DNA from 2 places in the Bradyrhizobium sp. NDS-1 genome. Region 1 is predicted to be linked to the other one. Evidence: riboswitches for the same ligand, from Rfam matches in the RefSeq annotation. Region 1 holds a riboswitch; the other holds the start of a gene.

Region 1 (6,075 bases):
ACCTATTCGGCGCGCGGCTACACGCCCTCGGACGTGCCCGAGGGCGAAGTCTACGGCTACACGCATTTCTACAGCGACGCGCTCGCGGTGCTCGATCATCTCGGGATCGAGCGCGCGCATCTCGTCGGCCTGTCGATGGGCGCCTACTCGTCGCTCCAGATCGGATTGAACGCGCCGCAGCGCGCATTGTCGATGACGCTGGCCGGCGTCGGCTCCGGCTCGGAGCTCGAGAACCTCGACGCCTGGCGCCAGCAGTGCCGCGCCAATGCCGAGCAGTTCGAGACGCTGGGATCAGTGGAAGTGGCAAAAGTCACGCGCGAAGCGCCGAGCCGGATTCCCTTCCTGGTGAAGGATCCGCGCGGGCACGCCGATTTCTACGCCGCGCTGGCGCGGCATGACGCGAAGGGATCGGCGCGCACGATGCGCGGCTTCCAGGGCGGACGTCCCTCGATCTACACGATGGCGGATGCGATCAAGAAGGCGACGACGCCGGCGCTGATCATCTGCGGCGACGAGGACGATCTATGCGTTGGGCCGAGCCTGTTCCTGAAGAAGCATCTGCCAGCGGCGGGGCTGGCGATGTTTCCGAAGTCAGGTCACGTGCTCAATCTCGAAGAGCCCGCGCTGTTCAACGAAAGCGTGGAACGCTTCGTGACGCTGGTGGAAGCAGGAAGATGGCCGGCGCGCGATCCGAGGTCGCTGGCTCCGCACTAGCTGTCATTCCGGGGGCGCTCGGAGAGCGAACCCGGAATCTCGAGATTCTCAGGTGCGCAATTGCGCACCATAGTTCGGCACGTCGTGCCGCCCCGGAATGACGGCAAGACTATTTCCCGCCGCCGCGGCTCAGCAGAAACACGCCCTGCTCGCCGAACATGTTCCACACCCACCAGGGCAGGTTCAGCGGCACCGGGCGGCCGTAGAGATCGAGCGCGACCGAACGCTCCATCTTGACGTTGATCTCGTCGCAGAGCTGCACGAAATCCTTGATGGTGCAGAAGTGGATGTTGGCGGTGTCGTACCAGGTCGCCGGCAGGTTCTCGGTGCGCGGCATGTGACCGCCGACCAGGAGCTGGAGCCGCATCTTCCAGAAGCCGAAATTCGGGAACGAGACGATGGCGCGGCGGCCGATGCGCAGCAGGTTCTCCAGCACGACACGCGGCTGCCGCGTCGCCTGCAGCGTCTGCGACAGGATCACGTAGTCGAAGGCGTCATCCGGATAATTGACGAGGTCGGTGTCGGCATCGCCCTGCACCACAGCAAGACCCTTGGCCACGCAGCGGTTGACGCCCTCGCGCGACAGCTCGATGCCGCGGCCGTCGATGCCGCGGGTCTCCAGCAGTTGAAGCAGATCGCCCTCGCCGCAGCCGACGTCGAGCACCTTCGAGCCCGGCTTGACCATCTCGGCGACCAGCCGATGATCCGCGCGAAAATCACCGGACTGCCCGGTCGCAACGCCGCCGAGCGGCAAGACCTCCTGCACCGACATGCTAGCTACCCTTCAGTCCGCGGGCCTTGCCTGCCGATTGCAGGAAGGCGCGGGAGATGTCGAAGAATTCGGGAACGTCGAGCAGAAAGGCGTCATGCCCGCGATCGGTCTCGATCTCGGCGAACGACACCCGCGCGCTCGAAGCGTTCAGCGCGTGCACCAGCGCGCGCGATTCCGAGGTCGGGAACAGCCAGTCGCTGGTGAAGGAGACGACGCAGAAGCGGGTCTTGATATCGGCGAACGCCTTCGCGAGCACGCCGCCATGGTCGGCTGCGATGTCGAAATAATCCATCGCGCGCGTCAGATAGAGGTAGGAATTGGCATCGAACCGCTCGACGAAGGAGGAGCCCTGGTAGCGCAGATAGGACTCGACCTGGAAGTCGGCATCGAACGAGAAGGTCGGCAGCTCGCGGTCCTGCATGCGCCGGCCGAACTTGCGATGCAGCGCTGCATCCGAGAGATAGGTGATGTGCGCCGCCATGCGCGCCACCGCGAGCCCGCGATGCGGGTGGATGCCGTGATCGGCATAGCCGCCGCCGTGCCAGTCGGGATCGGCCATCACCGCCTGGCGGCCGAGCTCGTGGAAGGCGATGTTCTGCGCCGAGTGCCGCGTCGCGCAGGCAATCGCCAGCGCGGAGAACACACGGGCAGGATAAGCGGCGGTCCATTGCAGCACCTGCATGCCCCCCATCGAGCCGCCGACGACCGCGAACAGCGCGTCGATGCCGAGCCGGTCGATCAGCATGGCCTGCGCGCGCACCATGTCGGGGATGGTGATGACAGGGAAATCCAGGCCCCAGACCTTGCCGGTTGCAGGATTGATCGACGCGGGCCCGGTCGAGCCCATGCAGCCGCCGATCACGTTGGAGCAGATGATGAAGTAATGCTTGGGATCGATGGGGCGGCCGGGGCCGACCAGCGTCTCCCACCAGCCGGGCTTGCCGGTGACGGGATGCACGTTGGCGACATGCTGATCGCCGGTCAGCGCATGGCAGATCAGAATGGCATTGGAGCGATCGGCGTTGAGCTCGCCATAGGTCTGGTAGGCGATCTGGAACGGGGTGAGATCTACGCCGCAATCGAGCCGCAGCGGCTGCTCGGTGCCGAAATGCGCGACCTGCGAGCTCGGATGATCCACCTCGTGCGACCGCTCGTCAGCGCTGATCGCAGGACTCGGTATCGACTTGACGCCACCCATCTGACCATCGACCTCGTTTGCGATCGAACCTCGATCGCCACTTGCATCAGGCCATGAAAAACCCGGCCTGAACGATAGGTTCGGCCGGGATCGAAAGCGTCCCCGGCCTGTTTAGCGAGTTTTTTAACGTGGCTGCAAGCCGGCCGGCTCAAATGACCACGGAACGGGCAAACGCTACCGTCTTGGGCGGTTTTCGTCAAGTCGCGGACCGGATCGGGCTGATTGGTCTCCGTCGCGCGGGCCAAAAAGGACGTCATTTCTCTTTGCTTTCGCCGCCCCGACTGCCTAATCAGGATATCCCCCATCGGAACGATCGACAGTCCAAGCCATGTCCCAACGTCCGCCCGCGCCACCATCGCTGCAGGAACTTCGCAAGGAGATCGACGCGATCGACGAGGGCATGCATCGCCTGCTGATGCAGCGCGGCGACATCATCGACCGCCTGATCCAGGTGAAGCAGACCCAGGAGGTGGGCTCGGCGTTCCGTCCGGCGCGCGAGGCCGCCATGATGCGCGAGCTCGTGCAGCGTCATCGCGGCATCCTGCCGCTCGACACGGTCGAGAGCATCTGGCGCGTCATCATCTCGACCTTCACTTATGTGCAGGCGCCGTTCTCGGTGCATGCCGACGTCTCGGTGAGCGAGCCTGCGATGCGCGATTCCGTGCGCTTCAATTTCGGATTCACCGTGCCCTACGTCGCGCATTTCAGCGCGCAGGCCGCAGTCGAAGCGGTGGCGAAGTCCAAGGGCGATTTGGCGCTGGTCTCGGCCACGTCCAGCCGCACGCCGTGGTGGCTGGAGCTGGAAGCGGACGGCGCGCCGAAGATCATCGCGCGGATGCCCTTCATCGAGCGTGCCGACCATCCTGCAGCCCTGCCGGTGTTCGCGATCTCGCGCGTCGCCGATAGCGCCCTGGTGACGGAGGTCGAGACCTTCAGCGTGCGCGTCTCGGGGTGGAACGCCGAGGTCGCGCGCGCCCTGTCGCCGCTCGCCGAGATCGTGGCGGTGCCCGATACCGCCTTCGACGGCGCGGCATTGCTGGTCTCGGTCACGGGTGCGACCAGCATCGACAAAATCAGGGCTGCCCTGATCGAGGCGGGGGCCTCGGTGCGCTCCACGGCCCTCGTCGGCAGCCACGCAACGCGCTATACGGTGCCCCCGACCGGGGCGAAATCGTAAACCGCGCGCCGCGCCCCGCCATTTTCGGAGTTGAAGATGTCCCGCCCCGTGCCGAATCCCGGCATTCTCGATATCGCGCCCTACACGCCCGGCAAGAGTCCGGTCGCCGAGCCGGGCCGCAAGGTGTTCAAGCTCTCCGCCAACGAGACGCCGTTCGGGCCCTCGCCCAAGGCGATCGAGGCGTTCAAGCGCGTAGCGGACCATCTGGAGGATTATCCGGAAGGCACTTCGCGCGTACTGCGCGAGGCGATCGGCCGCTCCTTCGGACTCGATCCCAACCGCATCATCTGCGGCGCCGGCTCGGACGAGATCCTCAATTTGCTCGCCCACACCTATCTCAGCCACGGCGACGAGGCGATCTCGACCACGCACGGCTTCCTGGTCTACCCGATCGCGACCATGGCGGTCGGCGCCAAGAACGTGGTCGCGCAGGAGACCAACCTCACCTGTGACGTCGACGCCATCCTGAAAGCCGTGACGCCGAAGACAAAGCTGGTCTGGCTTGCAAACCCCAACAATCCGACCGGGACCTATGTGCCGTTCGACGAGGTCAAGCGGCTGCGTGCCGGCCTCCCCTCGCACGTGCTGCTGGTGCTCGATGCCGCCTATTGCGACTACGTCTCCCGCAACGATTACGAAATGGGAATCGAGCTCGTCGCCACCACCGAGAACACGGTGGTGACGCACACTTTCTCGAAGATCCACGGCCTCGCCGCGCTGCGCATCGGCTGGATGTTCGGCCCCGAGCACATCATCGACGCGGTCAACCGCATCCGCGGCCCGTTCAACGTGTCGACGCCGGCGATGTATGCCGCGGTCGCCGCGATCGAGGACACCGCGCACCAGGCGATGTCGAAGCAGTTCACCGAGACCTGGCGCAATTGGCTCACCGAGGAGATCGGCAAGCTCGGGCTGAAGGTGACGCCGAGCGTCGCCAATTTCGTGCTGATCCACTTCCCGACCGACAAGGGCAAGACGGCCGACGACGCCGACGCCTTCCTCACCAAGCGGGGCCTCGTGCTGCGCGGCTTGAAGAACTACGGCCTGCCGCATTCGCTGCGCATGACCATCGGCACCGAGGAAGCCAACCGTCTCGTGGTCGAAGCCTTGCGCGACTTCACGGCCGGCAAATGAGCGCGGATCCGCACTTCCAGCGTGTCGCGCTGATCGGTTTCGGCCTGATCGGCGGCTCGATCGCGCGCGCTGCGAAGCTTCAGGGCCTGGCCGGCGAGATCGTCACCACCGCGCGCTCGGAGAAGACGCGCGCGCGTGTGCTCGAGCTCGGCATCGTCGACCAGGTCGTGGCAACGAATGCGGAAGCGGTGAAGGATGCCGATCTCGTCATCCTCTGCATTCCCGTCGGGGCCTGCGGACCTGTGGCCCAGGAGATCGCCGCGCACCTGAAGCCCGGGGCTATTGTCTCCGACGTCGGCTCGGTCAAGGGCGCCATCGTCAGGGACATGGCGCCGCATCTGCCGAAGTCGGTTCATTTCGTGCCGGCCCACCCAGTGGCGGGCACCGAGCATTCGGGGCCGGATTCAGGCTTCGCCGAGCTCTTCATCAACCGCTGGTGCATCCTCACCCCGCCGGAAGGGGTCGATGCCGCGGCCACCGATCGCCTGCGCGCGTTCTGGGCGGCGATGGGCGCCAAGGTCGAGATCATGACGCCGGATCATCACGATCTCGTGCTCGCGATCACGAGCCATCTGCCGCATCTGATCGCCTACACCATCGTCGGCACCGCCGACGAGCTGGCGCAGGTGACGGAATCCGAGGTCATCAAGTTCTCCGCCGGCGGTTTTCGCGATTTCACCCGCATCGCTGCCTCCGACCCGACGATGTGGCGTGACGTCTTCCTCGCCAACAAGGAAGCCGTGCTGGAGATGCTCGGCACCTTCACCGAGGACCTCGCAAAGCTCACCCGCGCAATCCGCCGCGGCGACGGCGAAGCGCTGTTCGACCACTTCACCCGCACCCGCGCCATCCGCCGCGGCATCGTCGAGATCGGTCAGGATTCGGCCGCGCCGGACTTTGGGCGGCAGCATGGGGCGCTGAAGAAGCCGTAACCCTCCGTCATTCCGGGGTGTCCGCAGGGCGAACCCGGAATGACGACAAAATCAATCAATACAGCGGCGGGATCTGGCCGACCTTGACCGGGCCGAGCAGCACGGCGCCGTCGACGAATTTCAGCGGGAAGCTGCGCGCCTTCTTGCC
Region 2 (6,075 bases), 1.2 Mb from region 1:
GCAGCGCATGCATCGCGAGCGTGCCGGCGCGCTCGCGATCGCCGGCGCCGAGCGCGCGCGCAATGGCGGAAGCCACCGCACCGCCCATGGCCCCGCCCGACATCGTCATGGTCAGGATGATGGCCGGGAACACCAGCGCCATCGCCGCCAGCGCCTCGACGCCGAGCCGTCCGATATAGGAGGTCTCCGCGATCACCGTACAGGTGCCGGCCGACAGCGCGATGACGTTGGGCCAGGCGAGGCCGAGCAGCGTGCGCAGGATCGGCCCGTCCGTCAGCGCGCTTCGCACCGGCGGTGGAGGCGGCGGCAGCGGACGCTCTTGCTCATCGACCGGGATCTCGGCGATGTCGGACATATCCTCTCCGGGGCATGAGCGCTCTTCGCGGCGCGGCAATGCGTAGGTGTGACAATCAATTTGTTCGCGCACAGGCGCGGCGGAGGCTTGTTAGCACGGCGTGGAGCAATTCCTCCTGCGCCAGATGCAGGCGTGCCCTGCGGCAGCGCATTCCGATGGGTGAAGCTATTCGATCGTCCAGACCAGCGGCGGACGACCGCCGACGGCGGGACGCAGATGCACGGCGATATGCCGCCCGCAACCCGCAGCCAGGCCTTCGAACAATCCCGCCAGCACCCTGGCGCAAGCGGGATGATAGTCGGCGACGTCATCCATCAGCTTCCAGCTCTGCTGGCGGAGTTCGAACGCGTTTTCGGATCGCGTCGTCTCGACAGCGTCGTCCTGCGCTGCAAATATCGCGCCCAGGAACGAGGCGAACGTGCTCGCACCGCCGCGGTCCATCGCCAGCGCGGCGGCGACGTCGTCGAAAGACTGCATGCCGATCAGCTTGCCGGTGAGGTGCAGCAGGTAGCCGGCGTCTTCCGGGCCGAACAGCTGCACCATCACGGGCGCGGCGGTGCGCACATATTCCATCGCGTAGTTGCGATAGGCCTTCTCCAGGCGCGGTTTCGGCCAGCTTGCCACCGGCAAAGCCGGCGCGGCTTTCGCATCGAACAGCGGCGCTTCGAGGTGACGTGCGAAGACGAGCCGCTGATCGAGCTCGAGCGGATGATCGTATTGATGGTAGTAACCTTCCAGTCCGTCCTGGCCGTCGACACTCTGCTTGGTGCAGACGAAGCCGAGACGGAGGTCACCGAGGGCTGCGCCATTGTTGGCGTGCCAGCCGCGCAGCATCGCGCGGGAGACCTCGCCGGGCACGCCGCAGATCGCCGTGCCCTTCCAGATCCAGCGTGGCGGCGGATAGCGGATCCAGGCCTTGGTGTCGCTCTCGTACATGTACTCGACATGCACGCCGCCGATCCAATTGGAGAGATAGTGATACTGCGCAGCCGCCACCGCCGGCGGCAGATGATCGATGCCGAGCTTTTGCAGGCCCGGCAGGAAGCGCTCCTGCTGCTGGCGGCGGAACACGCGAAAGACGAACTCCGCCGCATCGGCCGTGCCGCGTCGCGTGACGACGGTGAGAATGAGCCCGGTGAAGTAGGCGTGGTAGAGGTCGGCGACCGCGCGCCAGCGCTTCCATTGAGCTTCCTGCGCGGGGTCCGATGCGGCGGTCATGTTCACTCCCGATCGTTGTCTTGATCGAGTGTGTCACTGCGCCTTCAGGCAAGCAACATGACGCCCAAGCAGAGCGCCCTGCGTGACCGCCAACCAATTCCGCATCACGAAGTTTGCGGCGGCGTCCTGGCCGCGCGCTCGCGCTCGACCCGTTCGGTGACGTCGCGCGCCATCGCCACGGATCCGAGCACATTGCCGCCGGAATCGCGCACCAGCGCGAAGGTCATCTCGATGTAGAGCTTGCGTCCGCTCTTGTGTTGCGCGCGGGTCAGCGTCGGCCTGCCCGCCAGCTTCATCGCGCCGCTGGCGAGCGCCGCCTCGAAGCCCTTCCAGTGCGCCGCGCGGAGATGTTCGGGAATGATCAGATCGAGATTCTGGCCGAGCGCTTCCGCAGCGGTGAAGCCGAACAGGGCCGTTGCTGCGCGGTTCCACCGCATGATCGTGCCGTCGCGATCCGAATAGATCAGCGCATCCGCAACGTCTTCGGCGATCTTGGCGTCGAGCTCGGATTGATTGCTCATGTCGGCACCTCGTAGCCTGGATCGAGTGAAACGCAATCCGGGCTACAGGATCGCGCTACACCCGGAAATGCTTCGAAAGTTTGAGGCCCTGAGCCTGGTAGTTGGAACCGATGCGCTGGCCGTACATCGCGTCTGGACGCGCCAGCATCCTCTCGTAGACCAGGCGGCCGACGATCTGGCCATGCTCCAGGATGAACGGCACTTCGCGCGAGCGCACCTCCAGCACCGCGCGCGATCCGAGCCCGCCGGCACCGGCATAGCCGAAGCCGGGATCGAAGAATCCGGCATAGTGCACGCGGAATTCGCCGACCAGCGGATCGAACGGCACCATCTCCGCGGCGTAGTCGGGCGGCACCTGCACGGCTTCCTTCGAGGCCAGGATGTAGAACTCGCCGGGATCGAGGATCAGGCTGCCGTCGGGACGTGCCGAGATCGGCTCCCAGAAATCCTCGACCGCGTAGCCGGAGCGACGATCGACGTCGACGACGCCGGTGTGGCGCTTGGCGCGATAACCGACGAAGCCGCTGCCTTTCTCGCCGGACAGATCGACGGAGACGGCGACGCCGCCGGAGAGATCGGCATCGTCGATGTCGACGAGGCGCTCGGCGGCATGCAGGCCATCGAGCTCGTCGGCATTGAGGATGGCGTCACCGGTGCGGAAGCGCACCTGGCTGAGGCGCGAGCCCTCGCTGACCAGCACCGGAAACGTCTTCGGGCTGATCTCGGCATAGAGCGGGCCGTGATAGCCGGCGCCGATCATGTCGAAGCGGCGGGTGCCGTCGGCGATCACGCGGGTGAAGACGTCGAGCCGGCCGGTGGAGCTCTTCGGGTTCGCGGCCGCGACGATCTCCGGCGGCAGCGCGAGGCTTTCCAGGAGCGGCACGATGTAGACGCAATTGGTCTCCAGCACCGCGCCGTCGGCGAGGCTGAACTCGTGCAGCTTCAATTCGTCGATGCGCTCGGCCACCGTGGCGCCGGGACCCGGCAGGAAGCTGGCGCGGACGCGGTAGGCGATGTCGCCGAGGCGCAGGTCGAGGCTCGCCGGCTGGATCTGGCTCTCGACGAAGTCGTAGGCGGGCAGGATGAGGCCCGCGTCCGCCATCGCCGCGATCATGCGGTCGGGCAGGATACCATTGGCGTCGGGCGCGACCGTAAACGTCAACCGGGGATCCTCATCAGGGGTCAAATGCATCCGGACATGCGGGAAATACAAGCCTTTTACGGCTATCCGATGGACGCCTTGACGGAAAGGGCATTGCGGAATATGAGCATCACTTATCCCGTGGTGATTTGAGCCGGCCGGCTTGCAGCCACGTTAAATAAGTCGCTAAACAGGCCGGGGACCTCTGTGATCCCGGCCCGTGGAGATATCCAGGCCGGTTTTTTTGTGACCGTTTTCGACGAAGCGGTCACGTCGGAGGGTCCTATGTCGAAGTCGCCTGCTGCTTACCGTCCCGAAACCCGCCTGGTCCATTCCGGCACCCTGCGCTCGCAATATGGGGAGACGTCGGAGTCGCTGTTCCTGACGCAAGGCTACGTCTACAACAGCGCCGAGGAATGCGAGGCGCGGTTCAAGGGCGAGGATCCGGGCTTCATCTATTCGCGCTATTCCAATCCCACCATCGCGATGTTCGAGCGCCGCATGATCGAGCTCGAGGGAGCCGAAGCCGCCCGCTCGGCGGCAACTGGCATGGCCGCGGTGACGACCGCGATCCTGGCGCCGCTCAAGGCCGGCGATCATGTCGTGGCTTCCCGCGCGCTGTTCGGCTCCTGCCTCTATGTCATTCAGGACCTGCTGCCGCGCTACGGCATCGAGACCACGCTGGTCGACGGCCTCGATCTCGACCAGTGGCAGCGCGCGGTGCGGCCGAATACCAAGACGTTCTTCCTGGAGAGCCCGACCAATCCGACGCTCGACGTGCTCGACATTCCCGGCATCGCCGAGATCGCGCACAAGGGCGGCGCGCGGCTCGTCGTCGACAACGTGTTCGCGACCCCGATCTGGCAGAGCCCGCTCGCGCTGGGCGCCGACGTCGTGGTCTATTCCGCGACCAAGCATATCGACGGCCAGGGCCGCTGCCTCGGCGGCATCATCCTGTCCTCGGAAGCCTTCATCGCCGAGCACATCCACAATTTCATGCGCCAGACCGGCCCGTCGATCTCGCCGTTCAACGCCTGGGTTCTGCTCAAGGGCCTGGAGACGCTCAGCGTGCGCGTGCGCGCGCAGACCGATACCGCGGCGCGCATCGCCAAGGTGCTGGCGAGCCATCCGAAGATCGCGCGGCTGGTCTATCCCGGCCGCGCCGATCATCCGCAAGCGGCGTTGGTGAAAAAGCAGATGCGCGGCGGCTCGACGCTGGTCGGCTTCGAGGTCAAGGGCGGCAAAGCGGCTGCGTTCCGCGTGCTCAACGAGCTCAAGCTCGCGCGAATCTCGAACAATCTCGGGGACGCCAAGAGCCTGGTCACGCATCCGGCGACCACGACGCATCAGCGCCTGAAGCCGGAAGACCGCGCCGCCCTCGGCATCGGCGAAGGCTTCATCCGCTTCTCCGCAGGGCTCGAGCATGCAGACGATCTGATCGAGGATCTGACCGCCGCGCTGGAGAAGGCGTAAGGGCTTCGTAGGGTGGGTTAGCGCAGCGTAACCCACCTTACAGCACCGTCTCACATCGGCCGATACGTCCGCACGTCCGCCGGCACGTTCACGCCCAGCTTGATCTGGCCGACGGAGCGGATGATGTCGTCGGCAAGCAGTTGGGCGAAGCAGGCATAGCCCCAATCGTTCATGTGCAGCCCGTCGGCAATGACGAAGCTCTCGACCGGGATCGACTGGTTCTCGTGCCAATCCCGCATCACCTCGAAACGGGGGAAGATGCCGACCTTGCGGAGCTCGGCAACATTGCCGAGCAGCTTGATCATCTTGCCGGCGCTCTCCTTGCGCTGGTTGACGGCCGGCGAATATTGCGGATCGACCAGCACGATGTCGGTGCCACCGGCGGCCTGAATGCGGCTGATGCCGTCCTCGACCAGCTTGGCGGTCTCGCCGGGATCGAGATTGCGCAGTACGGCGTTGGTGCCGACCTGCCAGATCACGAGATCCGGATGAGTATCGATCACCTGCGTCTGCAGGCGCTTCATCATCTCGGGGGCGTCCTCGCCGCCGACGCCGGCATTGACGACGGTGATGTCGGCGCTCGGATAGTGCCGGCGCAGCTGCGCGGCAAGACGGTTCGGATAGTTGAACTCCGGCGAACTCGCCCCGAATCCCTGCGTCGAGGACGAGCCGAATGCGACGATGACCACGGGCTGGCCCGCGGCGAGCTTGCCTGCGACATGCGGCAGCGTGCCCATCGCCTTCGCACCGCCCTTTGGCGGAAGGCAGGGTACGCGGCTGAAAATGTCGGCGGCGGACTTGGCGACCTGCTTGACCTTGTCGACGGCGCGCGAGGTGACGCCACGCTGCTCGGGCGAGGTCGCGGCGACAGTGGTCTGGGAGGGGGAAGCGGGAGCAGGATCAGCCGTCTGCGGCGCGGTGGATGTCGCCTGTGCGGTTTGCGACTGCGCATGCGACTGCGAGGCCGTCGCCAGCAACAACAGCATCGCGGCTACAGGCGCGGCCAACCATGTCGTCAGGCAAAAAGGGCGGAGAGAACTCATTAACGCTAGACCTCAATTTTGCTGCTGGGCCGGCTCCAGATGGGCAGCGTCAATCACGAACTGTGCCAACGCCCGGCCGAGGCAATCATGGACCTGTTTCGCCAGCTCGGGCCCGCGGGACGGGCTGAACAGGTCGAACTGACCCTGATCATTCCACTGCCGCATGATCGCGAAACGATCGAACAGGGGAATATCGTGCTCCTGCGCCACCACGCGCATATTATCGAGAAACGGTTGCGCCGAGATCATCGTTTCGGTGCGCGGGCTGTACTGCAAATTCATCAAGACGACGTCGGCCCCTGCCTTTTGCAACGCAACAACCCC

Evidence for each region. Region 1 has a riboswitch for S-adenosylmethionine ahead of RX330_RS04455 (homoserine O-acetyltransferase MetX). Riboswitches for the same ligand answer to the same signal wherever they lie in the genome.
Region 2: linked by a shared signal. The riboswitch ahead of RX330_RS34415 (O-succinylhomoserine sulfhydrylase) and the one ahead of RX330_RS04455 (homoserine O-acetyltransferase MetX) in region 1 are both predicted to bind S-adenosylmethionine.

The regions. Positions count from the first base shown of each region.
Region 1 covers NZ_CP136628.1:948,525-954,599, reverse strand. The annotation lists gene RX330_RS04465 (alpha/beta fold hydrolase) at 1-714, shown strand, start outside; gene metW (methionine biosynthesis protein MetW) at 824-1,486, opposite strand; gene RX330_RS04455 (homoserine O-acetyltransferase MetX) at 1,488-2,684, opposite strand; SAM riboswitch at 2,775-2,854, opposite strand; gene RX330_RS04450 (chorismate mutase) at 3,013-3,861, shown strand; gene hisC (histidinol-phosphate transaminase) at 3,898-4,995, shown strand; gene RX330_RS04440 (prephenate/arogenate dehydrogenase family protein) at 4,992-5,927, shown strand; gene RX330_RS04435 (DUF2125 domain-containing protein) at 5,983-6,075, opposite strand, start outside.
Region 2 covers NZ_CP136628.1:7,350,986-7,357,060, forward strand. The annotation lists gene RX330_RS34395 (MATE family efflux transporter) at 1-355, opposite strand, end outside; gene RX330_RS34400 (hypothetical protein) at 521-1,573, opposite strand; gene RX330_RS34405 (PAS domain S-box protein) at 1,678-2,094, opposite strand; gene RX330_RS34410 (2'-deoxycytidine 5'-triphosphate deaminase) at 2,150-3,286, opposite strand; SAM riboswitch at 3,367-3,446, shown strand; gene RX330_RS34415 (O-succinylhomoserine sulfhydrylase) at 3,521-4,708, shown strand; gene RX330_RS34420 (SGNH/GDSL hydrolase family protein) at 4,759-5,751, opposite strand; gene RX330_RS34425 (SGNH/GDSL hydrolase family protein) at 5,764-6,075, opposite strand, start outside.